DNA from 3 places in the Solibacillus sp. FSL W8-0372 genome. Region 3 is predicted to be linked to each of the others. Evidence: predicted binding sites of a transcription regulator. Region 3 holds the regulator's gene; each other region holds the start of a gene.
What was found. Region 3 encodes LexA, which represses DNA repair genes until DNA is damaged. Its sites were predicted from a motif close to CGAACATATGTTCG; they were not measured.

Region 1: addB (helicase-exonuclease AddAB subunit AddB) is a predicted target of LexA. The motif match lies at 2,321-2,334, and genes of this name have one in related genera.
Region 2: MKY13_RS17695 (malate synthase) is a predicted target of LexA. The motif match lies at 3,549-3,562, and genes of this name have one in related genera.

The regions. Positions count from the first base shown of each region.
Region 1 is NZ_CP150204.1:713,576-724,230, forward strand. It holds gene MKY13_RS03375 (S41 family peptidase) at 1-144, shown strand, start outside; gene MKY13_RS03380 (PDZ domain-containing protein) at 308-1,477, shown strand; gene MKY13_RS03385 (TVP38/TMEM64 family protein) at 1,622-2,245, shown strand; gene addB (helicase-exonuclease AddAB subunit AddB) at 2,375-6,016, shown strand; gene addA (helicase-exonuclease AddAB subunit AddA) at 5,991-9,710, shown strand; gene MKY13_RS03400 (DUF418 domain-containing protein) at 9,722-10,655, shown strand, end outside.
Region 2 is NZ_CP150204.1:3,443,825-3,454,479, forward strand. It holds gene MKY13_RS17680 (tRNA-dihydrouridine synthase) at 1-965, opposite strand, end outside; gene nadX (aspartate dehydrogenase) at 1,169-1,948, opposite strand; gene MKY13_RS17690 (YtoQ family protein) at 2,097-2,537, shown strand; gene MKY13_RS17695 (malate synthase) at 2,626-3,480, opposite strand; gene MKY13_RS17700 (methyl-accepting chemotaxis protein) at 4,078-6,123, shown strand; gene hpaB (4-hydroxyphenylacetate 3-monooxygenase, oxygenase component) at 6,329-7,780, shown strand; gene splB (spore photoproduct lyase) at 7,947-8,975, shown strand; gene MKY13_RS17715 (dimethylarginine dimethylaminohydrolase family protein) at 9,582-10,436, opposite strand; gene MKY13_RS17720 (YqcI/YcgG family protein) at 10,616-10,655, shown strand, end outside.
Region 3 is NZ_CP150204.1:2,480,780-2,491,434, forward strand. It holds gene MKY13_RS12635 (recombinase family protein) at 1-254, opposite strand, end outside; gene MKY13_RS12640 (LysM peptidoglycan-binding domain-containing protein) at 241-588, opposite strand; gene lexA (transcriptional repressor LexA) at 751-1,374, shown strand; gene MKY13_RS12650 (gamma-glutamyl-gamma-aminobutyrate hydrolase family protein) at 1,458-2,153, opposite strand; gene MKY13_RS12655 (5'-3'-deoxyribonucleotidase) at 2,272-2,817, opposite strand; gene MKY13_RS12660 (DNA alkylation repair protein) at 2,895-3,602, opposite strand; gene MKY13_RS12665 (gamma-type small acid-soluble spore protein) at 3,897-4,295, shown strand; gene glnA (type I glutamate--ammonia ligase) at 4,389-5,723, opposite strand; gene MKY13_RS12675 (MerR family transcriptional regulator) at 5,786-6,169, opposite strand; gene MKY13_RS12680 (methionine gamma-lyase family protein) at 6,418-7,665, opposite strand; gene MKY13_RS12685 (trimeric intracellular cation channel family protein) at 7,788-8,396, shown strand; gene MKY13_RS12690 (rhodanese-like domain-containing protein) at 8,524-8,826, opposite strand; gene hfq (RNA chaperone Hfq) at 8,902-9,132, opposite strand; gene miaA (tRNA (adenosine(37)-N6)-dimethylallyltransferase MiaA) at 9,218-10,117, opposite strand; gene MKY13_RS12705 (alpha/beta fold hydrolase) at 10,110-10,655, opposite strand, start outside.

The DNA of each region.
Region 1 (10,655 bases), 1.8 Mb from region 3:
CAACAAGATTTGCCTGAAGGGCGTCATATGGATGAAGTTTTCTTCGCAGAACTAACGAAACAGCTTGAAACATTTAAACAATCACAGGTAAATGATATGCAATTGCAGATGGCGATTAGTTATGTAATGCATCAATTGGAATGATGTAATAATGTGATGCTCTTATAGAAAGAAAAAAGAATATCGGTATATGTAAGACGACCTCGAAATTGTTTATTTCAGGTCGTCTTTATTTTATTATCGGTACAAATGGGACTACGCATAATCAATAGGATTTGATACAATTAATTGTACGGTAGGTGAGAAAATGGATGAAACAATTTTAATTGAAATTTTGAAAGGGATTGGCCGACTTTTTATAAATCCTTTGATGTATATCGCTATAATATCTGCAATTTATTTAGGATACCGCAGAGTGAAACGTGAACGGCGATTCTTCAATAGGCGTATATTAGGTGGCTGGTCCGAGTTGAAAAATATGCTAGTAATGGGGTTTGTACTTTCCGTCATTATTTCCGTTTTTAGTCTTGTCATTGGCTTAACGGTCTCACTCGAATTATTAACTGTTGTTTTTGTTGTAAGTCTCGTAGCATTAATTATTTATACTTATCATTTATTGTCACCGGCTATTGTAATGGCAATCGCTTTTTGTATGCTTGCTATTATGCAATGGCAAAATTGGACGTATTCTATCGGTCCGCTTGAATTGAATGGCACGGATGCAGTAACAAATCTTGTCATGACAGTACCAATATTGACAGGTCTTTTATTAATGGCGGAAGGAATATTGATTCGACGCTATGGGGGACGTTTTGCCTCTCCTATTATGGAGACGACTAAGCGCGGATTAAACGGTATCGGTTATTACAGTAAACAGCTTTGGGTATTGCCTGTATTTACAATAATACCAGGTGATGGGATTCAAAGTTTTGCTCCATTTTGGCCGCAGTTTACAGTGGGTGCTGAGCAGTTTTCACTCATTGTCTTCCCATTTATAATTGGTTTCCAGCAAATGGTTCGTCAAAAGCTGCCGATGAACGTTTATCCTCAAATGGGGCGTTCGATAGTCATGATTGGTCAATTTGTATTGATAGTCGGATTAACTGCCTATTTTTCGCCTGTATTAGGTGCAGCAGCATTGGCATTAGGAGCAATTTCGCGGACGGTTATAGGGATTTATTACAGCCGTGCCGAAGACCGTAATAGCTATGCTGTAATGCGTAGTGATAGAGGTGTTATGATTGCAGGGATTTTACCGAATTCGCCGGCAGAAAAAATGGGCCTCTTGGCAGGAGAAGTAATAAAGCGTGTGAATGGACAAGATGTTTATACAGAAGAAGATTTATATAAAGCGCTGCAAATTAATGCAGCCCATTGTCGTCTGGAAGTGCTGGATCATGCCGGTGAGTTGCGTTTAGCTCAACATGTTGTACATCGGGATGATAATTATAAAATTGGACTTTTGGTAGTGAACTAGATTATAGAAGGCAAAGAATCCCGTGAACACGGGGTTCTTTTTTTAAGGTTACATAGAATAATTTATGTTACTATAAAAGTGAAAAAGATCAAAATAAAATTTTGAATGCTTCGAGTATTTTATGTTTTGGCAGGAGTGAAGGTTATGTTGGATTGGATGACTATCGACAATATAGAAATTGTTGTAGAAAAATATAAATTATTAGGTCCCTTTTTCGGTATATTTTTAACTTTTATAGAATCTTTTTTACCAATATTACCTTTATTCGTCATCGTCGTTGCCAATGCAGCTGCCTACGGACTGTTTTGGGGCTTCCTACTGTCATGGCTTGGGACGGTTGCAGGATCTTATCTGTTTTTCTTAATGATTCGAAAGTTTGGGAAGTATCGTATCTTCCGTCGCATAAAAGAACAAACCCAAGTTAAAAAACTGATCCATTGGGTAGATATAAGAGGGTTTACACCATTATTTGTATTGCTATGTTTGCCATTCACACCGGTTGTTGTTGTAAACAGTGTGGCCGGTCTGTCAAATATTAAGAAAAAGTATTATTTTTTAACACTTTTTATTTCTAAGCCAATTATGATTTTTTTAATTAGTTATTTAGGTAGTGATTTACGAGAAATTATAGCGTCACCGGTAAAGATTATTATATCGATTGTGATTGTATTGGTCATCTGGGGTATCGGGAAACTTATCGAACGCATCTTAAATAAGCGTGTAGAGCGCGACTTGCGTGAAATTGAAAAACTTAGAAGAAATAAATAATATGTAATGATTAAACCTTGTTTTTTACAGTTGCGTAAATGAACAAGGTTTTGTTTTATGAATGCCATTAATGTACGAACATGTATTCTTATATTATAATAGATTAACAAAGATAAATGAGGTGAAATTATGACATTACGAGTCATTTCGGGTCGGGCAGGTACTGGGAAAACAGCTTTTATTCACCGCGAGATTGTGGAGGATTTAAAAACAAATTTGTTTGCCAATCCAATATTTATTTTAGTACCTGACCAAATGTCATTTACAACAGAGTATGAACTGACGACGAATTATGACATTGAAGGCATGATGCGGGCGCAAGTTATGACATTTAAGCGGTTGGCATGGTATGTACTGCAAAATGAAGGCGGTATTGCACGAGAGCGTATTGGTGGCACAGGGTACCGCATGTTATTGCGCCGTATTTTGGAAGAACATCAAGAAGAATTTCTACTATTTAAACGAGCAGCCGGTAAGCGTGGTTTTACGAAGGAAGTCGAGCAAATTCTAAAAGAATTCAGTCAGTACCATATTGATGTGGAGACAATTGAGCCACTAATTAATTCTCTTAGAGAAAATGGAGCGAGTGAAGTACTGCTCCATAAATTGCATGATTTACACATAATATTAAAGCAGCTACATGAGCGCATAGGAACGGAATATATTGACGGGGACGGCTACTTTCCAATGCTAATTGAACGCATTCCGAAGATGGAAAGCTTGCGGGATACCCATGTGTATTTAGATGGGTTTGTTTCATTCAATGGACAGGAAATGTCGATATTAAAAGAGCTTTTAATTTATGCAAAGCGTGTCACAATTGTGCTGCCGTTGGAGGACCCTCAAGTTGATATGCTCGAAGGATCCGTATTTTACAGGGCCGCCATGACATATGACAAAATAAAGCATGAACTGCAAAAGTTGCGTTTTGAACGGGGAATCGACATTGAAGAGGAGCCAAGAGTTCATCTCGAAGTAAATTACCGAGCAAAAAATCAGGACTTGCTACAAATTGAACGAAGCTTTGATAAAGTTATTGACGCTCCAATTGAATCGACAGGATATGCGCAAATATTGGAAGGGGTAAATCCACGAGCTGAAGTGCAAGGAATTGCCCAGGAAATAAAGCAACTCATCTTAAAAAAAGGTTTGCGTTATAAAGATATCGGGATTATGTATCGCCAGGCGGATGTATATGAGGCAATTATCGGTACGACCTTTATGCAATACGAGATCCCTTTTTTCTCAAATGAGAAACGGGCAATGCTATATCATCCCCTTATTGAATTTAGTCGATCTGTGTTGGAAATTATTACAACAAATTGGAAATATGAGCCGATATTCCGGAGTATTAAAACGGATCTGTTCTTTCCATATGGAGCGAATTTAATGGCAATGCGAGACAGAGCCGACATTCTTGAAAATTTTGTCATTGCAAAAGGGATTGTCCATGATCGATGGCTAAACGAAGAAGTTTGGCATTATCGTCGTTTTAAATCTTTGGAAAAAGTAAATGCGATACAGACAGAAGATGAATTGGAACATGAACATCTTTTAAAGTCAGTCCGGGATTTAATCCGCGAACCTGTTTTAGCATTGCAAAATCGCTTGAAAGGTAAACGGACAGGCCGTGAAATTGTAGTGGCATTGTATGAGTTTATGGAACAACTGGATATTTATAAAAAGCTTTTAAAAATGCAGGAACAGGAAGAACTGACGAATGCACTACATCAATCACTGGAACATGAGCAGGCTTGGAATGGCTGGGTGCATATTTTAGAGCAATTCGATCTCATGTTCGGCGACAAAATTATGCCGTTGGAAGAAGTGGCACAAATATTAGATGAAGGCTTTGAAACACTTCAATTTTCAAGTGTGCCCCCAACTTTGGATGAGGTGACTGTTTCAACCGTTGATTTTGCACGCTTTGATAACAAAAAGGCGATTTTTGTAATTGGTGTTAACGATGGTGTCTATCCGATGCGTATGGATGCAGGGGGATTATTATCTGATGATGAACGGGAAGCCTTTGAAAAAATTGATGTTGAATTGGCGCCAGGTATAAAAAGTAGGCTGCTTCAGGAGAGCTTTCTATTTTACCGTGCGATTTCCTCGTCGACACAGTATTTATATATTACGTATGCAAATGCAGATGAGGAAAGTAAAGGTAAGCTTCCGTCGCTTTATATTAACCGACTGCATAAAATGTTCGAGGTTGTGGAAAATCAGGGAATGCAACAGGAGGAAACGGTTCGTACATTACCGCATCGGCAAATAGCGATGGATCCATTGGATGAACAACAAAAAGCTAATGTACTCCATTATTTACAGCACCCATCGCCGTCGATTGGCTTTTTAATGACACAGCTGAAGCAATCACAAATTGAACGACGCCCGCTCTCAGAGGAATGGGCTGCGTTGAAAGCATTTTACGAACGGGATTCCGAATGGAGAAATGTGCTCAATATTGTGGGGAAACCATTGTATTCAATAAATGAAGCGGAGCCTTTGACAGAAGAAGTTGCTACGGCATTATATGGGGAAAACTTCCTGGCAAGCGTATCACGCATTGAACGTTTTTATAGCTGTCCGTATTCGCATTTTGCTTCTTACGGTCTTAAATTGCAGGAACGTACAGAATTTAAGTTAGAGACATTTGCAATGGGTGATTTATTCCATGAGGCGATTCGGACAATTTTATCGGAAAAAGAACCGACAATTTCATTGAATACGTATGTAAATTGTTACAAAAAGGCGAATGATACTATTTCTAAGCTCGTCGATTATTTCTCTTATAGCATTTTAAAAAGTAGCCATCGCTTTGAATATATTAAAACAAAGCTTGTGAAAATAGTAGCCCGTACGGTGTATGCTCTTATGAACCAAAGTGAGCTATCTAAGTTTAAAGCAATTGCTCATGAAAAGCCTTTCGGTAAGCGTGATGACAAAAATACCGAACAAGATGACAACAATCCATTGGATGCACTCGAAATTGAATTGGATCATAACCGCAAAATGTATGTCCGTGGTCAAATTGACCGTATTGATGCTTATAAAGACGCAGAAAATTTATATTTGCGTGTTATTGATTACAAATCAAGTGGCCGCAAACTTGATTTTACTGAAGTATATAATGGCATTTCCCTTCAGCTGTTAACTTATTTGGATGTGGCGATGAAAAACATCCCGATTATCGCACGTGAAGGTAAATTCATTCAGGACTTATCAGAGCTGGAAAATATTATTGTCCAAGCGGCTGGAATGTTCTATTTACATGTACACAATCCGCTTATTCCAACTGAAGATTATGAAGAACAGGACCGGGTGGAAAATTTACGTCAAGAGAAGTTTAAACTAAGTGGTTATATGTTAAAGGATGTAGAAATCGCACAACTAATGGATCAATCCCTCGAACCGAATAAAACGTCCATTATTGTTCCGGCTGCATTTAAAAGCGGCGAGGATCCTGAATTTAATAACCGCTCTTCAAAAGTGATCGAACAAGGACAAATGGAAAATCTACAAGAGTTTGTTCATTATAAATTCCGTCAGGCTGGGAATAAAATTTATGAAGGCAATACAGAAATCAAACCGTATAGCCTAGGTAACCAAAAAGCCTGTACATTTTGCAGCTATAAAGCGGTATGCCAATTTGATCAAGCAGAGACGGGCAATAGCTTTAATGAAATAAAGAAACAGCCGGAGCAAGAAGTATTTAAAAATATTGAAAAGGTGGTGTGTGTTCATGACGATTCCAGCGAAGCCGAATGACATTCAATGGACGGATGTACAGTGGAAAGCCATCTATGCATCCGGTCATGATATTTTAGTATCTGCAGCCGCTGGTTCAGGAAAGACCGCGGTTTTAATCGAGCGGCTTATTCAAAAAATTGTAGCGCCGGAAGAAAAACGTATTGATGTGGATGAACTGCTAGTTGTAACCTTTACGAATGCATCTGCTGCAGAAATGCGAAATCGAATGGCAGAAGCACTTGAAAAAGCTCTTACTGAAAATCCAAGCAACCTTTTTCTGCGTAGACAATTAAGTTTATTAAACAAAGCGCAAATTTCCACATTGCATTCGTTTTGTTTATCGATTTGCCGTGAATATGCATACACAATTGATTTAGACCCTGGTTTTCGCCTGGCAAGTACAGAAGAAGCTTCGTTATTGCAGGATGATGTGCTGATGGACGTGCTTGAAAAAGCGTACCGTGGTGATATGGAAACGCTCTTTACGAAAGAGGAGCTTTATACACTGATTGATAGCTTTGCGTCAGACCGAAGTGACCAGGCAATCGAACTATTACTGCAGGAAATGTACAAAGTTTCACGCGTACAGCCTAATCCGTATGAATGGCTGCAAACATTACCGGAAAAATACGATATTGATCCGAACAGCCCGATAGACGATTTAGCGATTGCACAAGAAGTTCGCCCATTTATTATTGCAAGCTTGAAGGAGATTGCAGTCCGCCTTGAAAAAGGTTTGCACATTGTTTCGATCGTGCCCGCTTTAGAAAAAAACAAGCCATTGTTTGCAGCGGAATATACAGGGGTGACACATGTATTAAATGCAATGGAAAATGGTTCGTGGGAGCATGCTTATGAGTTAATCCCTTCCATTGAATTTGGACGGATTAAACCGTTGACGAAAAAAGATACGGAAGAAGACAAAGAATCGTATGCGGTGGCAAAAAATCACCGTGACACAGCTAAAGAAATGCTGAATTCATTAAAGGACACATTTTTTGCCCGGCATCCAAAGCTCTATGTACAGGAAATGGCGGCAACAAAGCCTATTTTAGAAACGTTAGTAAAGCTGACAATTGAATATAGTGAAGCGTTTAAATTAGCCAAACAAGAGCGCGGCTTACTGGATTTCTCGGATTTAGAGCATTATGCCTTGGAGATATTAACGGATCCACAAAGTGATTCCAAAATACCGCAACCATCCGATGTGGCACGCACCTTCCAAAAACGTTTTAAAGAAGTACTTGTAGATGAGTATCAGGATGTGAATTTCTTGCAGGAGACAATTTTACAACTTGTGAAAAGCGGAGGAGAGCAGGATGGGAATATGTTCATGGTTGGTGATGTGAAGCAAAGTATCTACGCGTTTCGACTTGCAGAGCCGCGCTTATTTCTTGAAAAATATAAGCGCTTTGAAGAGAATCCATCCGATACAGGAATGAAGATTGATTTAAACGCCAATTTCCGTAGTCGCTCCGAAGTGCTAGAAGGTACGAACTATGTATTCGAACAAATTATGGATGAGGAAGTCGGAGAAATTGCGTACGATGAGCAGGCAAAATTAAAATTTGGAGCTAGCTATGATGCGCAGCAAGTACCAATTGAACTTGTGTTGCTTGAAGGTGACTCGAAGGCGCAAAATGTGCCAGGGCAAGATGAAGGTGCTGAAGAAGAAAGCATTAGTACAGCCCAGCAAGAAGCACGCTACATTATTCAAAGAATCCGCGATTTAGTTGACAATGGTGGACAGGTGTACAATCCGAAAACAAAGTCGATGCGTTCGGTTAGCTATCGGGATATCGTCGTATTAATGCGTTCCCGTACATGGTATACGACCTTTGCGGAGGAATTTAAATTAGCGGGCCTTCCGCTTTATGCTGAAACAGATGGCGGCTATTTTGAATCATTGGAAGTAATGATTATGATTAACACGCTAAAAGTAATCGACAATCCATATCAGGATATTCCGCTCGCCTCTGTTCTGCGGGCACCGTTCATTGGTCTGACGGAAAATGAATTGGCGAAAATCCGACTAGTGAATGGGAAAGTACCGTTCTACGAGGCGTTAAAACAGTATAAAGAAGAAGCGAAGGGCGAGATGCCGATTGAAACAGAAGCTAAGCTGGAAAGATTTTTCGCATTGCACGACAAGTGGCGTAACTTCAGCCGTCACGGTGCGCTCGCTGATTTAGTTTGGCAAGTTTATTTGGATACAAATTACTTCGAAATGGTCGGTGCGATGTCCAACGGGAAGCAACGTCAGGCAAATTTACGTGCACTTCATGACCGAGCACTGAGCTATGAGAAAACATCGTTCCGTGGCTTGTTCCGATTTTTACGCTTTATCGACCGTATGCATTCACGCGGAGACGATTTAGGTGTTGCGAAGTCCACAAGTGAAGCGGATGACGTTGTGACTTTACTGACAATCCATAAGTCGAAGGGACTTGAATATCCGGTCGTATTCGTTGCCGGCATGAGCCGTACATTTAATACGAAAGATTTAGGGAACCGCTATATATTTGATCAGGACTTTGGATTAGCGATTAAATCAGTAAATCCAGACTTGAATATTATTTCTACTTCTCTTCCACATTTGTATGTGAAGGAAAAGAAATTGGCCAAAATGAAAGCTGAGGAAATGCGTGTATTGTATGTAGCGATGACCCGGGCAAAAGAGCGGCTTATTTTAGTCGGCTCGATTAAAGATTGGGAAAAGCAAAAAGAAGAATGGACATTTTACCAGGAATTGAAAGAAACCGTACTTCCGGCATATATCCGTTCAAAGGCAAACAGTTATTTAAGTTGGGTTGGACCAGCTGTTGCTCGTCACCAAGACTTCCTATTTGTAAGTTATGGGTATTCGAGCAAAGCTACGACAACACCGCAGTGGTCGATTACGGTAATACCGAATCGTGACTATTTAGCAGCAACTGAAGTAGAGCTAACGGAAGAGGAAGTAGTGGAGGAAGTTATAAATGAAGATATCGTTCAGCTACTAACGGAACGATTCACGACACCTTATTTTTACAAAGATGCTGTAACGAAAAAGTCCAAAACGTCCGTTTCAGAGCTTAAACGTATGGAAAGTTTGCAGCAAATGGAAGAGGAGCATTTATACAATTCCGAAGCAAAACGTTATGTAAAAACAGAAGTACCAAGCTTTATGCTAAAAGAGAAGAAAAAAAGAAAGCTTTCTGCTACTGAAGTAGGTACGGCAGTGCATGCTGTTATGCAGCATATCCCGCAGCATGGCTTTGCTACAATTGAAGAAACAGAACGATTTATACAATCCCTTGTTGATCGCCAATTACTTCAACAACTGGAAGCGGACGCGGTATCTGCTGAAAAGGTATATGCCTTTTTCGGAACAGAAGTAGGACAACGTTTTAAAACGGCGAAGGAAATTTTAAGAGAAGTTCCTTTTACGATGAGTTTGAAGGATGAAGACGGTGACGCACAAATCATACAAGGTGTCATCGACTGTATATTTGAAGATGCGGAAGGTAAATGGGTACTGCTGGACTATAAAACGGATTATATTGAACAGATGATTTTGGGCGATTTAGAGAAAATTAAACGAAAAATGACAAAATCCTACCAAATTCAATTAAACTATTATCAGCATGCTGTACAATCTATTAAGCGTATCGAAATTAGCGAACGTATTTTGTATTTATATAGCATTGGACTAGAAGTGAAAATAGATTAGGGGGATAAAAGGTGGATTTTCGCCCAGTAGGTACGAATGAGCGTATAGCAACGCTTGATATTTTACGAGGATTTAGTTTGCTCGGCATTCTATTAGTAAATATGTTTGGCTTTTATTTACCGATGCCACATATTGCGGATTTAAGCAGCTGGTTTAGTGAAGTGCAGGATATTGTACTTCACCAGCTTTTGGATATATATGTTCAAAGTAGTTTTTATCCGTTATTTTCTATGCTTTTCGGGTATGGTTTAGCAATGCAGTATGTAAAAGCAAAAGAAAGGGGCATTAATTTTTATCAATTTGCTCCGAAACGTCTCTTGCTAATCTTCTGCATTGGTATGTTCCATGCCATTCTGATTTGGTGGGGCGATATTTTAGCAATGTATGCATTTTGTGGTGTGTTTTTAATTGCACTTATCCGCCTGCCGGCAATTTGGCTTTTACTAGTAGCAATTGCTGTAAATGCTTTATATCATGGATTTAATTTAAGTTTGTATGCAATGGCTGGCCTTTTTACAACATCTACAGATTCAATATCTGTAAATATTGATGCGATTCAAAGTGCAGTGACAGCTTATGGTATTGGTAGTTGGACAGATGCATTTATGCAGCGTCTCGATGATTTGGCAATACAAATGAGTATATTTATGTGGATGTCCTCATTATTTACCATTTTGCCTTATATGTTATTTGGTGCTGCTCTTGCAAAATGGCGTCTTATCGAACGGGCAAAAGAAAAAATTGTTTTATGGTTTGTTTTGGCGTTAATTGGTGTGGCTGGCGGACTGTATGTGAAAAGCCTGCCGATTGCCGGAGCTCAAACGATTGGTAATGAGTATTTACAAGTCTATATTGGCGGTCCTATTTTAGCAATCGGCTATATAGCGGTTGTAACATTGTTAACGCAGCTACCGTTCGTTGTGAAGCTTTTCTCTCCAATCGCTA
Region 2 (10,655 bases), 960 kb from region 3:
TTGACTTTGTTTATTTCAAAATTATTCAGCAGTTCACGTACTTCATCCGTTGATTTTGTGTTCATTAATTGATTTCTTAACTCACCTGCACCACGGAAGCCTTTAACATAAATTTTGAAAAAGCGGTGTAAACCTGACATAGAACGTGGCAGCATTTCCGCATATTTATCCTGTAAATCAAGTTGAAGCTTTAAAAGATCAAGGTATTCCTCAGGGCTATGCTCTTTCGGCTCTTTTTCAAAAGCAAAAGGATTTTTGAAAATACCACGGCCGATCATTACCCCATCAATACCGTACTTTTCAGCGAGCTCTAAACCAACTTGTCGATCTGGAATATCACCATTGATTGTCAATAATGTTTGTGGCGCAATTTCATCTCTTAATTTTTTTATTTCCGGAATTAGCTCCCAGTGAGCATCAACCGCACTCATTTCTTTTCTCGTACGCAAATGAATCGATAGGTTAGCGATATCCTGTTTTAAAATATGTGTCAGCCATTCCTTCCATTCCTCTACATCTTTATAGCCAAGACGAGTCTTTACACTGACAGGTAATCCACCAGCTTTTGCTGCTTCAATCAGCTCAGCTGCAACATCGGGACGAAGAATCAGACCGCTTCCTTTCCCTCTTTGTGCAACGTTTGGTACAGGACATCCCATATTTAAATCAATACCTTTAAATCCTTTTTCGGCCATACCTATACTCATTTGACGGAAAAATTCTGGGTTATCTCCCCAAATATGTGCAACAAGGGGTTGTTCATCTTCCGTAAAATGTAAACGACCTCTTACACTTTTTTCTCCCTCTGGATGACAGTAGCTATCAGAATTTGTAAACTCTGTGAAAAATACATCCGGTCTGCCTGCTTTCGCTACAACATGACGAAAAACAGTATCCGTCACGTCTTCCATAGGTGCAAGAACGAAAAACGGTTTCGGTAAATCGTTCCAAAAATTTTCTTTCATACTATTTCAAGTCCTCTCAAAATGGGATTTTGCTTTACTCATCCCTTAAGTTAAGCTCATTAATAGAGCATAATTGTCATCAGTTACTTTAAAACTATCGTAAGCCTCAAAAACACTTTTTTATTTTATACTTTTCAAACGTTTCCTTCTACAATATTGCCTATATATCTAAAGATTAAGGACAACATTTCACGTTTAAAACACTATCCACCTATTCTAATCTTCCCGTTCATCCTCTTTAGTGTTCCTAAAATACTCATAGCAGCTAAATAGCTCGTTTTTGGATTTTCCGGCAATGGATTATTTTTAATCGTAAATGTCGCTTCCCCAAACTCTCCTGTTATTTCAACATGATGAATGTTTTTTTCAATATATGGATCCGCAATTAAAGTTACTTTAGTATTTTCCATACCAATCCCGGCCAGTGCAAGGACAATGGAAACATTCATATTTTTAGGAAATCGCTCGATTGCATCTGCTGCTTTTCCTTCGAATACGACTTGAGCTTCCTCAATTTCCTCAGCAATTAACGAACTTGCTGGCTTACAAGTAGTGAGTGAAACATAAGTAACTTTACCGAGGGCATGTGCATTTTGTAAAATGTCCAAGCCCCCAATTGCTCCTGAAGGTAAATGAATATCATTATTATACTTGTGTGCAAGATGACTAATTTTGGTTACTAGTTCCATATCAGCAAATGCACCGACGCTGATTACCACAACATCTTTTTGAGTTATAATGTCTGGCACTAGATCTTTCACAGCATTTATATTCGCCGCTTCCACTACAACATCAATACCCGAACTTAGAAAATCAGTGAGATCCGTAAATAATTCAACCTCGAATTGCGATGCAACTGTTTCGTACTTTCTCTTATCCTTTACGAATACACTTTTAACTCTTAAATCATTATGGTCCTTTTGGTTAATTTCATTTAATAAAAAATGAGCGATTGCACCCGCCCCAACTATACCAATATTCATGTTAAATCTCCTTATTTGCTTTTATTATTCTTACTTTCCACCATAACATATCTTCGTCCTGCTTTATCCTTACAATTAGGTTTCCTTTAAAATCTCCATTACTTTGGGTAGTATTAGATTATAGTGAAAATAAATAGGAGGGATAGGAATGGAACTGACAGTATATCTTGCAGGACAGATTCATGACAATTGGCGGGAAGAAGTAGCACAAAAGGCAAAGGAAAATAATCTCCCCCTACGCTTCGTAGCTCCACAAACAAACCATGATCGTTCTGATAATATTGGGGAAGAAATTTTAGGGGAGCAGCCTTCTAACTTCCATAAAGATAATGCAGCATCGGATATTAATAATTTCAGAACACAAGTATTAATGCAAAAAGCGGATATCGTCATTGCCTTATTCGGCGAAAAGTATAAACAGTGGAATACCGCAATGGATGCAAGTACGGCTATTGCTATGAACAAGCCAACTATTATTATTCGACCAGAGTCATTGATTCACCCTTTGAAGGAGCTTTCCAATAAAGCAAATGTAACCGTAGAAACTGTTGACCAAGCAATAGATGTAATTCGTTATATTTTTGATTAATGAAAAGTATATGTAATTCATCCATTTAGTTTTGAATGTACAAAAAGAGAGATTGCAGGTTGCAACCTCTCTTTTTTAGAGTAAAAAATTAAATACGCTTTAATGCACCATTAGGATTTGGTAACTCTTGAGCTGATATTTTATTGATTTTGCAGAAGTAATCAAAAAATTGTTGTGCTAGCTCTTGTTCCTGTGGATCAGTTTTAAGCGATACTATGTCGCGTAAAATTTGTGCCATCCAAAGGTTATTGAAGTAACGATGTTTACCTGTATTCCAAGTCATTTTATGAGTAAACTTTTCATTTACATAGTAATTCCAGAAGAGCATTTTATTCGCTTCCTCTTCTGTAAGTTTTAATCTGAACTTTGAATGGGCAGGAATATTACCATCTTGGCTAAGCTTTCCGATAAAATCTTCCTTCACCATATAAACACCTAAAATACGTCTTTCTTTTTCTGACGAGTTAGGATCTACTGCAGTTAATAAGACCGCACTATTTTCAAACAATCGTATCGGTTTATTTGGTTTCCCTTTGTTAACGCCACTTTTAGCAACCCCAGAGAAAACTTTCCACTCCGAAAATGCCGTACTTTGCTCTTCTTCATCACACCAAAAAACCATCTGGGATTCGGGATGAAGTTTATGGTTTTTCATAAGTTTTTCATGTTGTTGACGAAGATCCTGATTTTTACGCAAAAGTTTTAATTCTTCTTCTCTTTGCCATTCTTCTTCTCTTCGCTCTAGCTCTCTTTTTTCAATAATTTTTTCAAGTGAACTCGCATCACCTTTATCATGAAGTTTCAGGTGTTTTTCAAATACATCAGGGAAAACAAATTTTTTCTTTTCCGTTTCAAAATGTATTTCAATACTTGAATCATTATGTTTAACAACACTTCCCATACCAAACAGCTTATGGGTAACTTTCTTATTAATTAAATTCATTATTATAGTCCTCCTTCACATTTTTACAGGTAAATTTATTATCAAATTAAATAACTTCTAATAAACCACACACAATTGTTTGAATTTTTACCTTAATTTTGAAAAAGACTATTAAAAAACGTATTCCAAATTCTCTCTGCATTTACAGCAGAATTCGAAATACCACAATTGTAAGTCTATTATAACATTTCTTAAATAAAAATACAATTTATTTGTTGACAACGCATTTTAAGTTAGGTTAAAATGAAATATTTATTTTCTATAAGACTTTTTATTTTATAAACCAACACTTTAAAAGCCTACGTTAATCCATATAATTACTATATAAATAGACAGCCTTTACTTTTTTCCTCAAACAATTTTCGCAACCGTCAAAATCAATCCTTCAGCCGTAACAAATAATTAATCAACCATCATATACAGTATACCCATTGAATAGTAATATTATTTAGAAAATTGTAATTATAATGCATTTTGCCCTCAAAGAAGTAATTTCTATAGACATAAGTCCTATACGTATATATACTTTTATCCAGATAAACTTTCTACTTTTCGGTGTAAAAGTAAATATTTAGATAAAAGAAAGACGTGAAACAAGTGAATTTTTTTAAAAACCTTACATTAAAGGCGAAGTGGATGATGTATATATCTTTTGCTATCGTTTTAGCAGTCGGTATAACTGTAATTTTTAGCCAGTGGAATGTGCGTAACATTCTTGAGGAGGAAAATCATCAAACCTCTTCTGATAATGCAAAGAATGCAGTTAATCAAGTATCTTTAGGCTTACTGAATTATGAATCGGCTATTCTACAATTTAGTCAGGTAGTAGAAGCAATCTTAACAAATGATGAAAAAGATTATACCCAAATTGATAAAATTACAAAAACGCTTCAAGAACAGAATAGTGATTATTTAGCGGTGTATTTCATGGACTTTAAAACTGGCAATTTACATGTGACACCGGAAATTACATACGATTGGGATGTTCGTGACTCTCAAACATTCGCAAAGTTAAATAGTAATCCAAACCTACAATGGATGGATATCTATTTGGACACTGGCGTAAATCAATTAATGACTTCCGTTATTGCTCCAATATTTAATAGTGGTGAGTTAGTTGGTGCAGTCGGCTTTGATATTGACTTTTCAACAATCGGTTCAATACGAGAAAGCATTGAAGAAGGCACCTCTTCCAAATTGATGATTGTTGATCCAAACGGTCTTATTGTTTCTTCATTTATTGAAGATGGAAACGGAAAAAATATTAATGCTGATAATTCCGGTAAAGTTGAGGGTGTTTCCGATTTATTACCCCCTAGTGAATTAGCAACGGAATTTAGCTGGCTTTTAAATAATTCAAATACAAATAATCAAATTGAACAATTTAATTGGGCTGGTGTTGATTATTCGGGTGAAATACAGACAATAGAAAAAAACAATTGGAAGATTGTCTCTGTTATAGATAAAGATAATTTTGCTGAAAAATTAAAGGAGTTTACAATTAACGGTTGGATATCACTCATTATTGGATTAGTCATTGGTTGTTTATTCGCTTATTTCATGTCAATTAAACTAATTCAGATTTTTAGTAATTTAAAAAAAGTATTTGAAAGAACAGCAAGTGGTGATTTTATTTCTCGCTTTGAAACGAATTCTAATGATGAAATTGCTGATTTGGCAAACCATTACAATCAAATGCTGGATAGTGTTCATCATTTAGTTCTTCAAGTAAATGAAAATACTAATGCAATTCGTAGTTCTTCTAACAGTTTAGCTATTATTGCTCAAGAAAATGAACAAGCATTAAATAATGTTTCAACTAGTATTGAAGAAATTGCTATGAGCAGTAGTAAACAGGCTGAAAAAATGCAAGATGGTTCTAATGCTCTCCATGTATTAGCAGAGGGTATTGAGACAATTGAATTACAATCAAAACAAGTAGCCGATGATGCGGCAGAAGCGCTCATTGAAGCTAATACAACTATTCATAAAGTTGATCAGTTGGAAGAAACATACACAAATTTAGAAAGAGCATTCCAGGAAGTAACGGTTGTAGCAAGCAATCTGGATGATAAAACAAAATCAATTTCACAAGTAACAAAATTAATTGCTCAAATTACAGAACAAACAAATTTACTTGCACTAAATGCATCCATTGAAGCTGCTAGAGCAGGCGAACATGGTAAAGGGTTTGCTGTTGTGGCTGATGAGGTAAGGAAATTAGCCGAGAATTCAAAAGCAGCAACTACGAACATTCAGGAAATTATTAAAAGTATATTGGAAGATACAGAGCAACTTGTTCAAGTAATGCAGCAAACAAATGAGATTAGCGATAATCAAAAAGTAGCTGTTGATACTGTTAATAATGCAATTAAACAGCTATCTGATACTTTGGAAAATATGAAAGAATCTATTACTAGAACAATGGAAGATGTATCGACAATGCAGCAGCAAAAAAATGTCGTACTATCTTCCATGTTAGTAGTCCATGAAATGACAACAGAGGTAACAGCTGAAACGCAAGAAATTGCAAGTTCGATTGAAGAACAAACTTCGGCCACTACCGAAGTAACAATTCATGTCACTCATTTAAATGAGCAAGTCGAAAATTTATCAGATTCTGTTTCAAAATTCAAGTTATAATTAGCATAAGTTAAAACAGATGGACTTAGAGGTAGCTGTAAAGCACTTCTAAGTCCATCTGTTTTTCTAATCTATAGTCTGTTTACGTACTATAGTGACACCATTTACATCATTGACATATGTTGCGTATATAAAGAATTTTAATTTGTTGCTTTACATCAAGTGACCTAGCTCTATATTTCCATGAAATTTAAGGAGTGAATACATGGGTGCTATAAATGGAGAATTTTATATTAATCGACTAAATCAATTAAATAATGAAGTTTGGTTTGATGGGGAAAAGGTGGAAGGGTTACTTTCTGAACACCCCGCTTTCAAAGGTCTTATTAAAACAAAAGCTTCTCTTTATGACCTACAGCATAATCCAAAAATAAAAGATGAAATGACCTTTATCTCACCAAAATCAGGTGAACCTCTTGGACTTTCCTTTTTACAGCCAAAAACAAAAAACGATTTGTTGAAAAGAAGGAAAATGATTGAACATTGGGCTAGACATACTTATGGTGTTTTAGGAAGAAGCCCTGACTATTTGAACTCCGTTTTAATGAGCTTTGCCTCTTCAGTAAAAATATTGGAGGGACAGGAAAACTGTTTCCCTGAAAATATTCAGGCTTTTTTTGAATTAGTCAGAGAAAATGATTTATCACTTACGCATACATTCATTACACCACAAGTAAATCGGTCTCAAAGTTATTTCGAACGAACAAATGAGCCGATTTCCGCGAAGGTTATAGAAGAAAATGAACAGGGTCTTGTAATAAAGGGTGCACGTTTATTGGCTACACAAGGTGGTTTGACCGATGAAGTGTTAGTATTTGGGGCCGGTAAAGCTGTATTCGCAGAAGATGAAGCTTTTGCTTTTGCCATTCCCTCTAATACGAAAGGTGTTAAATTTATTTGCCGAGATACATTTGTTGGAGGGGATTCCCCCTTTGATCATCCGCTAAGCTCCCGGTTTGAAGAGATCGATTCCCTTATAGTTTTTGATAATGTATTAGTGCCGTGGGAGCGAGTATTTTTTTATAATAATTTTGAAATTGCCGGAAAGTTTCTTATGGAAAGTTCATTTCATCACTTCGCTAAATATCAGGTGACGATAAGGCAGATTGTCAAAACAGAATTTATACTAGGTATTGCGGAGCTTCTTGTAGATACAATTAAAGTCCGTGAATATCAGCATATTCAAGAAAAGCTATCAGAAATCATCGTTGGGTTAGAAACAATGAAAGCCCTTTTGGAAAAATCGGAGAATAATGCAGTACTAGATGATTGGGGCTATTTACGCCCAGCAATTTTCCCATTGAAAATTGCCGGTAATATTTTTTCGAAACTTTACCCTCGCTACATCGAAATAATTCAGCTCATAGGCGCAAGTGGCATGATTACGCTACCTACCGAAAAAGCATTCCATTCTGATATAAGAGCAGATTTAGATCAGTATCTTCAAGGCGCTACTAAAACAGCAGAGGAACGCGTAAAAATATTCCGTTTAGCTTGGGATTTAACAATGAGCTCATTCGGTACGAGGCAAATGCAATATGAACGATTCTTTTTTGGCGATTCAATCCGCGCAGCGAGCGAATTATATTTTACTTATCCAAAGAAAGAGTATGTTGAAGTAGTCATTGATTTTCTTAAGCAGAAGGAAAATTTATAACTCAATCTGAATACTACCTTCACCCTTTTCAAAAGGACTGCAATATTCCCTTTCATAATTAGTCGACCTTTAGACAAACTAATCCTAAAAAGAAAAGAAGGTGATAGGATGCTTAATCTTACCGATGCATCGTGCTTAATGCAGATTATCATCACTGAGGATAATCATGAATAAACCGTTTATGCCCCAGCTTGTTTATTTTGAACCGAATGCTTTAGATTATCCACTTGGAAAAGAGCTGAAAGAAAAATTTGAAGGATTAGGTATTGAAATTCGCTATACTACTTCACATAATCAGATTCGGGACCTTCCTGGAGACAATGATTTACAAAAGTACCGGATTGCAAAATCTACCCTCGTTGTAGGCATTCGTAAAACACTGAAGTTTGACACGTCTAAACCATCCGCTGAATATGCCATCCCTCTCGCTACCGGTTGTATGGGACATTGTCATTACTGCTATTTGCAAACAACTATGGGGAGTAAACCGTATATTCGGATATATGTGAATGTCGATGAAATATTTGAAGCCGCTGATCATTATATAGAAGAACGCGCTCCTGAGATTACACGTTTTGAAGCTGCTTGTACCTCTGATATTGTAGGAATCGACCACTTAACTCACTCATTAAAAAAAGCGATTGAACATTTTGGGCAAACAGAGTTAGGCAGATTACGGTTTGTGACTAAATTTCATCATGTTGATCATTTGCTTGATGCAAAACATAACGGCCATACAAGATTCCGATTTAGCATAAATGCCGACTATGTCATTAAAAATTTTGAACCCGGTACTTCTCCTCTTGCAAAACGTATTGAAGCTGCTGGTAAAGTCGCAAGGGCTGGTTATCCTCTTGGTTTTATTGTCGCACCAATTTATCTTCATGATGGATGGCAAGAAGGATACTATCATATGTTTGAGCGTCTTGATGCAGAATTACCGCGGGATGCTCGCGATGATATAACGTTTGAATTTATTCAGCACAGATTCACTAAGAAAGCTAAAAATGTCATTGAGAAAAATTATCCAAAAACTAAATTACAGCTGGATGAATCTACAAGACGTGTTAAATGGGGCAAGTATAGAATCGGTAAATTTATTTATCAAAAAGACGAAGAAGATGAAATGAAAGAGCAGTTATATAGCTATATGGAAAAGTTCTTTCCGAATGCAAAACTTGAATATTTCACGTAACGCAAAAGCAGCCGGTCTTAAAATCGGCTGCTTTTGTTTATGATTATGTCTTCATACCCCTCATTACCAAGCGGTCTATCCTTTTTTTAAGCAAACGGGTTGCTTTCTAATAAAATTTCACTTGTTTGATTGGTGGGCTACGGCAAGACAGCGCTAAAACCACGTGATACGTGTTTTTATCACTGCCTTTATTGCCGTTTGCGAGGCCCACCAATCCCAAAATTTCGCCCTCGTTATAAGGTGAAAAACAACCAATCAGCCGCTTGCGCTATCGCGAGGCGGCGGAGAGCGGAAAGGCTATGTTTTATAATCTTCATTTTTGCAGAAATTCACTTAATGCCAAAGCAGAGTGACGTGGAGCGAAGGGTGAGCCTCCAAAACACTTGCTTCAACGCGTTTTCCCCGTAGCGTAGCAGAACGGACTTAATTAGAAGATATTATTTTTCAATTTTGTCATCCCCAACTTATGGTGATGAACCAACTTATGGTGATGAACCAACTATTTTTAAAAAGAAAAAAACGAACCCTTTAACAAGGATTCGTTCGTATAAAGAATGAGTATTGATCAAATAACATATATTACGAAACGAGGTGCCAATTTTCCTCTTAAAGCCGGACAATAGGCATTGAACAACATCGGAATGAGCCGCCTGACTTGATGATTTCTGAAAAATCTACTTCCAATACATCATAACCATGCTGTCTCATCTGATAATTAACGTCTCGATTCATTGGTAAACTTAATACCCGCTTCTGACCAATAGATAATACATTTGTGCCCATTGTAAACTGCTCGCTTTCACTTACTTCGATTAAATTGTACATACTCGCTAAAAATTCTACAGTTTTCGGGTCGAACGCATCTGGATAAATTAATGCTTCTTCTGAGGAAAGAATATTGAATACACAGTCTAAATGTAAATATTTTGGGTTGAATTGAATTGGCAGTATTTTAAATTCAGGCAATTCTTTCTGTAAAGATTGAATTGCACTTTTACACGTTCGGTGACTGATTCCAATGAAGACGTGTTGGCCGTCGACAATGACATCGCCACCTTCTATCGAATCAGTTGAGAGCTTTTTATATGCAATATTATGCTTGTTCATCCAGTGGGCTAATACTTTCTCTTCACCTTGACGAATCGGATTCGCCATTTCAGAAATAAATAAACGATTTCCTAATGTAAAGCCAATATCTCTTGTAAAGACTTGCTCAGGGTGATCTTTACTAGGTTTTAGTTTAATCACTTCCACACCCGCAGATTTTAAAGTTTGTTCAAAATTACGGTGTTGTGCTATAGCTAGTTCTTGGTCAATATTCTCATGCTTATATTGTTTTTGGACATTATTAATTACTTCTCTAATCTCCATGTATTGCGGTTCACATAAAACTACTTTTTTTAGTGTTCCGTATTCATTTTCACAATTTATTTGATCACGTTTTGTAATTGTATCACCCATTAAGACATCCTCCAGATTCTTGATTCAACTCTCACTTATTATTTTCATTTCCTTCATTTACATTCAGTAAACATTTCTGAATTTTTAATCTATTTGGTTGCCATTGTTTCAAGAATTTTAGGATGGGGTAATGATTGGCTATATAGTAATAATTGGATAATGATAACGGAGGGGTTTGTATGATTACGAAAGGGCATACTTTATTAACAAAGGAAGATT
Region 3 (10,655 bases):
CCTCGTCCTAAACGTGTTTCATCCTGTACAAATAACGATTTGATTTTATTTTCCCTCATATAATCGAGCATATCCAGTAATCCATCACGTTCCACGTCATAGCCGCTATGTTGATCCGTAAAAATCTCTACTTCTTTAAAACCGAATGCGCCTGCATATTTCGTAAGTTCCTCTTTCTGACGCAGCAACGATGTTTCTTGCGCACTTTTTTCGGTACTGACACGGCAATAAATAACTGCTTTAGTTTTTGTCATTATTATCTCTCGCTACCTTAATTGTCGACACATCGGATGATTCATTCAACTGAACAATATATTGGGCTTCCTTTTCAACTGGTACAACCAATATTTGTCCTGAAACAACTTTTCCATCTCGTAGACCATTTTCTTTTTTCACTTTGTTTATCCAATCATGCGTTGCCATTTTACCACGATAATGGTCTGCAAGCGACCATAAAGTATCTCCTTGTTCGATAGATACTTGTTCGTATAATTCTATATTATCGTCTTTATGGAATATTAATACCAATAATAGAATAGAAAACATGAGAAACATTGATGTGAAGCTGTTTAATTTAATTTTTTTCATAATAAATACCCCTCTTTTCGAATATACGTTCGGAATGTTTGTTCCCATAATAATACGAACATATGTTTTTGTCAACCGTTTTTTCGAACTTATGTTTGCATTCGTGTTCGCATACTGCTATACTTACACTAAGAAAAATAGCATGATAAAGAGGTGAGTTAGTTGACACAAAAAATTTCCAAGCGACAAGAAGCTATTCTAACTTTTATAAAAGAGGAAGTTCGTTCAAAAGGCTATCCGCCTTCAGTTCGTGAAATTGGAGAGGCAGTAGGTTTAGCTTCTAGTTCAACTGTCCACGGGCATTTAGCTCGATTAGAAAGTAAAGGGCTTATACGTCGCGACCCTACTAAACCGCGTGCCATTGAAATTTTAGATCAAGAAGAGCTATCAATAGCTAAGCAAGGTGTAATTCACGTACCATTAATCGGTAAAGTTACAGCTGGTTTACCTATTTCAGCTATTGAAGATATCCAAGAATATTTCCCGCTGCCCGATGCATATGGATCATCAGAAGATGAGTTATTTATGCTTGAAATAATGGGTGAATCAATGATTGAAGCAGGCATATTAAATGGGGATTACGTTATCGTCAAGAAAACTTCTACTGCAAGCAATGGAGAAATTGTTGTTGCAATGACCGAAGAAGATGAGGCGACTGTGAAGCGTTTCTACAAAGAAAAAACTCATTTCCGTCTACAACCTGAAAACAGTTCAATGGAGCCGATTATTGTTAATCAAGTATCAATTTTAGGTAAAGTAGTAGGGCTATATCGAAATATTCATTAATTAAAAGCTTGCCATTCTAATAGAATCGGCAAGCTTTTTCTTTTTCAAACAAAAAACCCAGCCGAAATCGACTGGGTCCTCCTTTATTTTTTACATGCATTTATAAAACTACTAAATAAACGTTGTGCATAAATATCACCGTTTGGTGCCAACTCTTCAGGGTGCCACTGTACAGCCACACAATATGGATGGGATTCGTGCTCTATTCCCTCAATTATACCGTCTTTTGCAACAGCCGATGTGATCAGACCTTTCCCTAATTTCCCTACTGACTGGTGATGGAAAGTATTCACACGAAATGATTCTTCTCCAAAAATAGCTTTAAACTTTGGTGTTTTCACATCAACAGTGTGGGCTAATTCTCCGCGCTTGGATGGTTGCTTATGTTGGACTATATTTTCCACCTGTGATGGAATATCCTGAATAATCGTACCTCCAAAGGCTACATTCATAATCTGCTGTCCTCGGCAAATACCTAGAATGGGCATTTGTCTTTTAAATGCTTCATTCATTAATAAAAGATCACTGTCATCACGCTTTCGTACTACACTCCCGATATTACGATGCGGCTCTTCATTAAATAATAACGGATCGATATCCGCACCACCAATTAATACAATACCATCAACAATATCCAATAAAGCCTCAACATTTCCTTTCGTCGCATTCGGAATACAAATCGGAATTCCCCCTGCTTGTTCAATTGATGTTAAATAGACATTATTAATATCCATTTTCTTGTCAAAGTCATACATCGTTAATCCAATAATCGGCTTCATTTTCTATCCCCTTAAAGTTAAAAAATAATTCAAATATTTTAAATTATACTATTATATCGCCTTAAATGACTACTAAAATTTACAAATAAAGGGGCTGCTAAATGCAGACCCTGTTTGACTAAACAATTTCAAGTTGTTTTATAAAATATTCCTTAATTTCTTTCCAATTATGGACGCTTGTATATCCTTCTTCTGCCCGATTGTATGGCATTGAATACAATAGTCCTGTTCCTTTAAATGCCGCAAGTTGTCTTGGACTGTCGTCAATTAAATAATCGGTATGTATAACTGCTTTATTTCCGCAAAATACAATATTTTGTGTTTTAATGAATGGAAAATGCTTGATTAGCCAATCATATTTGGCTGTGAATGATCCCGGTACATCCATTGCAGCAGTAGCTATAAAGATTTCATAATGCTCCTGCAGCTCCTGAATGACTTCAATTGCATCTTCATCCAGTAAGTCCAAATCACGGAAATAATCTGGCTCATTTAATAGTGCAAATAGTTTCTTCGCATCTTCACGTGGTAAATCACGCTGCGTAGTTAATAAAAATTCCTCGTCCGTAAAGGAAGTGCCAAAATTCTCATTGTAAGTAATACGTAACTTAGAATAAAAGTCAGCTAAAACCTGGTCCATATCAATCGCAATACTTTTCTTCATATAATTTCCTCCTTGAAATTTCCTAATTTAAGTTTATACAATTATATCGTGAAATAACAAGGTATTACTCTCCACAACTAACAACGAACATATTTGCGTTTAAATCCGATACGCCCTTTTTCAACTTGCTTTACAATTTCTGCATACGCGTGTACTTTTCCAGGCTTTTTTCCTTTATGCTTAATTTCTACCTCACCAATATCCTCTGCAATTTGCAACGCCTCATTATGTAATGGCTTAAAAGAAATACCGACAGTCATTACAAAGTTATTCATCGCAACTTGTGTACGTGGTGGTACTAGGTGGATATTTTGTTTTACCTGTTCAAGCATTTCCTTCATTTTCTGAACTGAGAACTCCTCATCTTTTCTATTACCGAGGAGCCAGCAATAACAATGCCAGCCAGCAGACATTTTCAGCTCTTCTCCACTTGCAATCCATTTATCGCTTACTTGTTGGGCAATCTCAGATTCCGCTAATGTAACTGCAACAATATAATCAGATATCATATAAAAATAGGCCTGCTCAATCCATCGATTATAATCTGCTTCCGACATTGCTTTTGAATCTGCGATGATTCCGGCAAAATACATCGCATCATAGTTCCCAGTTGCATATAATTGTTCCGCAAGTTCCTGGTCTATTTTGATTTGCTTAACATATGGTTTCATCGAGCCAATCGTTACACCAAATAGCGGTTCCTTTGCTCCGTTAGACATGTAAATTTTTTTCGTTCGTTCTTTTCCTAATTTTTCTAGTTCATGTATTATCATATTGAAATCCATATTAATCTGCTCCTTTAATCTGGATGTAAAACGGTTTTTTAACCCTTATATATATGATCTGCAATTAAATGTACATAATAACCATTGTATAGTTTTTACACTCATTTTGATCTTCTAAAAAATGTTTTATAACTGAATTTCCAACAAATCTTTATAGCTCTCCTCTACATCTTCACGAGTATGTAATATGAATTCAAGATAACAGATAAAATCCCTTTTATCATTTAAAAGTAAATATATTCCATAGAATAATAAAACAACCTCTGAACAGAATAAATTCAGGAGGTGATATTCATGAAAAACAAAAACATGAATACTGAATTTGGGATGGAAACAGACGTTAACAAGGTTATTAAGCAAAACCAGCAGGCTGAAGCTAAAAAGCAGCAAGCTTCTGGTCAATTCGCTAATAACGGTTTACAAAAAAGCCCTAGTTCAATGAACGCGGAATTTGGAATGGAGACCGATGTGAACCAAGTTAAAAAGCAAAACCAACAAGCTGAAGCTAAAAAGCAGCAAGCTTCCGGCTTATTTGCTAATAGTGGTTTACAAAAGAAACTTAGTTCAATAAACGCGGAGTTTGGAATGGAAACAGATGTAAGCCAAGTCAAAAAGCAAAACCAACAAGCTGAAGCCAAAAAGCAGCAAGCTTCTGGATTATTTGCAAAGAATCGTTCCCAAAACGGTAAATAATTGAATATCATCCCCATACCGGCAATTAATATTGCCGGTTTTTCTCCTTAAAAAAGAAAAAAAGCGTTGGGACAAAACGCCCCAACACTACTATTAGTACATCTTCATATATTGATCGCGTTCCCACTGATGAACAGTTGAACGGTACATATCAAACTCGATTTCTTTTGCTTCTTTAAAGTTTGCATAAATGTGGTTGCCTAATGCTTTTTGCACAACCTCGTCTTTTGATAGTAATGTTAAAGCGTCGTCTAATGCTGCTGGTAAATTATCGATACCGTTTGCTTTACGCTCTTCTTCGTTCATTACATAAATGTTACGGTTAATTGCTGGTGGTGGAGTTAACTTTCTACGAATACCTTCCAAACCAGCCTCTAAAATAACTGCCATCGCTAAATATGGGTTTGCCGATGGATCCACTGAACGAACTTCTATACGTGTTGAAACTCCACGAGAAGAAGGAATACGGATAAGCGGAGAACGGTTTTGCGCTGACCATGCTACATAACATGGCGCTTCATAACCCGGTACTAAACGTTTATAAGAGTTAACTGTTGGGTTTGTAATTGCTGTAAAACCTTGTACGTGCTCAAGTATACCTGCCATAAACTGCATTGCCGATTCAGATAGACCTAATTCAGTAGATTGATCATAAAAAGCATTCTCTTTTCCTTTAAATAAAGAAACGTTAAAGTGCATTCCTGATCCAGCTTCACCGAATAAAGGTTTTGGCATGAATGTAGCATGTAAGCCATGCTTACGAGCAATTGTTTTAACAACTAATTTGAATGTTTGAATATTGTCACAAGCCGTAATGGCATCAGCATATTTAAAGTCAATTTCATGTTGGCCAGGTGCAACTTCATGATGTGAAGCTTCAATTTCAAAGCCCATTTCTTCTAACTCTAACACGATGTCACGGCGGCAATTTTCACCAAGGTCTGTTGGTGCTAAGTCGAAGTAGCCACCATGGTCATTTACTTCAAGACTTGGTTCACCTTTTGAATCTAACTTAAATAGGAAAAATTCTGGTTCAGGTCCTAAGTTGAAGTTAGTGTAACCTAACTCTTCCATTTCCTTCAATACACGCTTTAAGTTATTACGTGGATCACCCGCAAATGGAGTACCGTCTGGATTATAAATATCGCAGATGAATCGCGCTACTTTCCCTTTTTCGGCAGTCCATGGGAAGATCATAAATGAATCATAATCTGGGTATAAGTACATATCAGATTCTTCAATACGTACAAAACCTTCGATTGAAGAGCCATCAAACATCATTTTGTTATCCAATGCTTTATCTAGTTGGCTTACTGGAATCTCTACGTTTTTAATTGTCCCTAAAATGTCTGTAAACTGTAAACGAATGAATTTTACTTGTTGTTCTTGTACGAGTTGCTTAATATCTTCTTTTGTATATTTACCCACTAAATTCCACACTCCTATAATTGTTCAGTACCGATTTTTATCAAATTTATATAATTTACACGCTATTGATAAAAGCGTGATAAATCCCCTTGTCGAAGAGATGTCTTTTGCATGCGCTGAGCTTGTCGCATCTCTTCACGCAAAATTTTACGTAAATCTGAATCCGAAATAACTTCTTTACTCGCCTGTTGTATTGCTGGGTCATTTTTCATGTCAAATACTTTCTTTATACCTGCCATATTAATACCCTGTTCGAGCATATCCTTAATTTCCAATAAGATATCGACATCGTTTAATGAAAACATTCGACGATTACCTTCTGTACGGTGTGGCTGAATTAAATCATGCTCTTCGTAATAACGGATTTGTCTGGCTGTAAGATCCGTTAATTGCATGACGATACTTATCGATAATAGTGGCATTGAACGTCGAATTTCACTACTCATTTAATTCACCCCCTTACCGCTATATTACGACTTGTTACGTACATTGTCAATTATATGTTAGAAAAACTGACATACGTTGTATAAATCAGCATTTTACATACTAGACTTAGAGAAGTGACCATCACAAATTGAACAGACTATATACTATTACCCTAAATTCTATAAAAACAGCGTGTATTTTAAATATTTTCCTAATATTATTATTTAATTAAAAAAATCGTCCATAAAATAGACGATTTTTTTTAAAATTAAGTTAGTTTTTGGACAGCTGCGCAAATCGCATATTTAACATGTTCATATGTTAAGCCGCCTTGGACAAAAGCTGTATATGGAGGACGAATTGGACCATCAGCAGTTAATTCAATGCTTGATCCTTGAACAAATGTTCCCGCTGCCATAATAACGTCATCTTCATAACCGGGCATATATGCAGGTTCCGGGGCAAAATGAGCATTGATAGGAGAAGCTGCCTGAATTTCACGACAAAACGCTACCATTTGTTCTGGAGTCCGGAATGCTACAGATTGAATTAAATCTGTTCGTACATCCGTATAATGAGGAGATGTCGTCATTCCGATTTCTTCTAACATTGCCGATGTAAAAATCGCACCTTTTAAACTTTGCGCAACAATATGCGGTGCCATGAAAAACCCTTGATAAAAATCTGCTAACGTATTCAATGATGCACCCGCTTCAGCACCAATACCAGGTGAAGTCATACGGTATGCGCATTTTTCTACTAGATCTGCGCGTCCTGCAATATAGCCGCCTATTTTTGCAAAGCCCCCACCAGGATTTTTAATTAAAGAACCAGCCATTAAATCTACACCTACTTCTGTAGGTTCAAGCAACTCCACAAATTCACCGTAACAATTATCAACAAAAATAACTGCATTCGGTGCAATTTCCCTAATTTTTAAAACCATTTGTGAAATTTGTTCAATTGTAAAGGATGGACGTGTTGCGTAGCCTTTTGAGCGCTGAATTGCAATCATCTTTGTATTTTCGTTAACTGCATTTTTCACACCTTCCCAATCGATTTCCTTATTTCCGATTAGATCAACATGGGAATAGCCAATTTTGTAATCCTTTAATGATCCCGTATCTTTTTCGCCGCCGTCGACGATTGATTGAAGTGTATCGTAAGGTTTCCCGGTAATATAAAGAAGTTCGTCACCAGGTCGTAGAATGCCAAATAAACTTAATGTTATAGCATGTGTGCCAGATATAATTTGCGGACGTACAATTGCTGCTTCCGCTCCGAAAGTTTCCGCATATACACGCTCTAAATTGTCCCGACCCTCATCATCATAACCATATCCTGTAGAAGGATGCAGATGAAAATCACTTACTTGATTATTTCGAAAAGCAGCTAGTACTTTTTGTTGGTTAAAAAATGCGCGGTCATCTACTTGTTGATGATAAGTACGAACCTTTTCTTCAACTTTCGTCGCTAGCTTTATAGTTTCTGGTGTTAATAATGATTGAAATGCCATGATTTACTGCTCCATTCTGTTCAAACTGTAACTATTATACCTTAAAAAAATTAGTTTTGACGAATGTTTGAAAAACTGCTATCCTCATGGCGATAGTATTAGTTGGATTGGGAGAGATGAATATGGCTTGGGAGGTATTCAGTGTTATCGGGACCATAGCATTTGCAATATCAGGCGCAATTGTAGCTATGGAAGAAGAGTACGATTTATTTGGAGTTTATATATTAGGAATTGTTACAGCTTTTGGTGGGGGTGCAATCCGTAATATATTGATTGGTTTACCAGTTTCGACTTTATGGAATCAGGAAATGATGTTTCAAATTGCACTAGCTGCCATTACCATTTTCTTTTTAATACCGAATCACTTTATAAAACATTGGAATCGTTGGGGAAATGTAACCGATGCAATTGGATTGTCTGCTTTTGCAATTCAGGGCGGGATGTATGCTGTCCATTTAGATTTGCCCCTTGCCGCTGTTATCGTAGCAGCAGTATTAACAGGAGCTGGTGGTGGTGTTGTACGTGATCTTCTTGCTGGAAGAAAACCGATAGTTCTACGTCATGAAATATATGGGGTTTGGGCTGCATGTGCCGGTTTCTTACTTGGGCTTGAAATCTTTAAAGGTGATATATTTTTGTATATCTTATTTGTCCTAATTACTGCTTTGCGTATTTTATCGTATACAAAGGGCTGGGGATTGCCTTCGAAAAAAATAAGCATAGTAAAATAAGCAAAATAAAAGCTGTATCAAAAGTCAAATTTACTTTTGATACAGCTTTTTTAGTTGGAAAATATGTGCGGCTACAATTGAAAGAGGGCGTGTCCTAAATGACTGCTAAACATTCCCCTGTCAATTATTACTTGAATTCCAACTCTCCGTCATAGGCCATCATTCCGCCTTCGAGATTCGTTACATCAAAGCCTTTTCCCTCTAAATATTCACAAGCATTCGCACTACGAACGCCACCTTTACATACAACTATATATGATTTTGAACTATCCAATTCATCTGTACGTTCCGGAACAGAACCAAGTGGAATATGTACTGCACCCGGGATCATTCCGTGCTCCACTTCAAAATCTTCACGTACATCGATTACATTCAAATCTTCATTCGCATCCAATAAATTAATCAGTTCATCTGTCGTCATTGTTTTCATTATAATTCCTCCAATACTAGTACCATCTTAGTCATTATAATCAAACAATTAATATTGCGCTACCGTTTAGCCGGATTACTCTTCTTCATCAAGTAATGCAACATTTTTGGCAGGAACAAAAGTAGAAATGGCATGCTTGTAAATTAATTGCTGCTTCCCTTCTGATTCCAGTAAAACAGTAAAATTATCATAAGATTTAATTAAGCCTTTTAGTTGGAAACCATTCAGTAAAAATACCGTTACAAAAGTATTGTTTTTGCGTAAATTATTTAAAAACGTATCCTGCAAATTCAGTGATTTCATCATCGTCTAATCTCCCTTACCATAGTATACATGCAATAGTTAATTATTCGTTATTCATGTAAGATTTACCTTTTAAATTTAAAATATTTTAGATTATACTTCTAACGGCATCCCAATCATTTCCAATCCAAGAGATATCCATTTTATTTCGGAAGTATGTCAATTGGCGTTTAGCGTACCTACGGGAGTTTTGCTTAATTTGTTCGATTGCTTCTTCAAGTGTTACTAAACCATCAAAATATGCATACAACTCTTTATAGCCAATCGCCTTAATCGACTGTACATCCCGGATACCCGCATTATATAATGCTCGCACTTCTTCAAGCAGACCAGCTTTCATCATCAAATCTACACGTAAATTTATACGTTCATATAATTTCGCACGGTCCATGTCCAGTCCGATAATTAAATGATTGTATAGGGGAATATTACCGCGGTTAAATTGCTCTTCTGCGCGGGATACACCGGCAAGCTCTGCCATTTCCAATGCACGAATGACGCGTCTCGTATTATTCGGATGAATTTCTGCTGCAGAAGCTGGATCAATTATTGCTAATTTGGCGTGCATCGCTTCTGGACCTAATTTCTCCAATTCCTCATAATATTTAAGACGCGCTTCTTCATCGACTTCTTGTTTTGTAAATTGAAAATCATAGAGTACTGACTGTACATAAAGTCCCGTTCCCCCTACGATAATTGGCATTTTACCGCGGGCTTGAATTTCTTCAATTTTCCCTCGGACTAGCTGTTGATATTCTGCTACGGAAAATGCTTCTGTAGGTTCTTTAATACTTAACAGATGATGTGGAATCCCTTCCATTTCATCAACAGTGATTTTTGCTGTACCGATATCCATATGGCGATAGACTTGCATTGAATCCCCATTAATGATTTCCCCATCTATTTCTTTTGCTAAACGTATGCTCAACGCTGTTTTACCAGATGCTGTAGGGCCAATAATGGCCACTACATCAATTTTATTATTCATCTTTTAACCACCGTACTATTATTTCCATTACTTGATCCTTCTTTTTTTCATTTAATATTTCATGTCGCATTCCTTCAAGCAAATGTACCTTCACATGCTCCAGCCCAGCGTCCACAAGCTGTTTACCTGTACGCAGAACACTTTTCCCATTTTCATCTGCAATCGGGTCAAGTGTACCGCTTATGAGCAATATTTTTAAATCAGGACGAATGCGTGCATTTTGATTTTTGTTTTTTAACGTAAGAATCCCACCGGTTAAATCTGAAAAAAATTGGTGAGTCGCGATAAAACCGCATAAAGGATCCTCAATATACTTTTTCACTTCGTCTTCATCAGTAGTGAGCCAGTCAAAGTTTGTTTTTGGATTTTCTATGTGCCGGTTAAAACCTGCGAAACTAAGCTTATGCATTAGGAGACTTTGTTCTTTTGCGCCTTGCAATTTCACTAATTGACCTGCAATGGCATGACCAGCTTCATGTAGTAATTTTGCAGAACCTGTACCGCTCAATACTAAGCGTTCAATCATTCCGCTATGTTG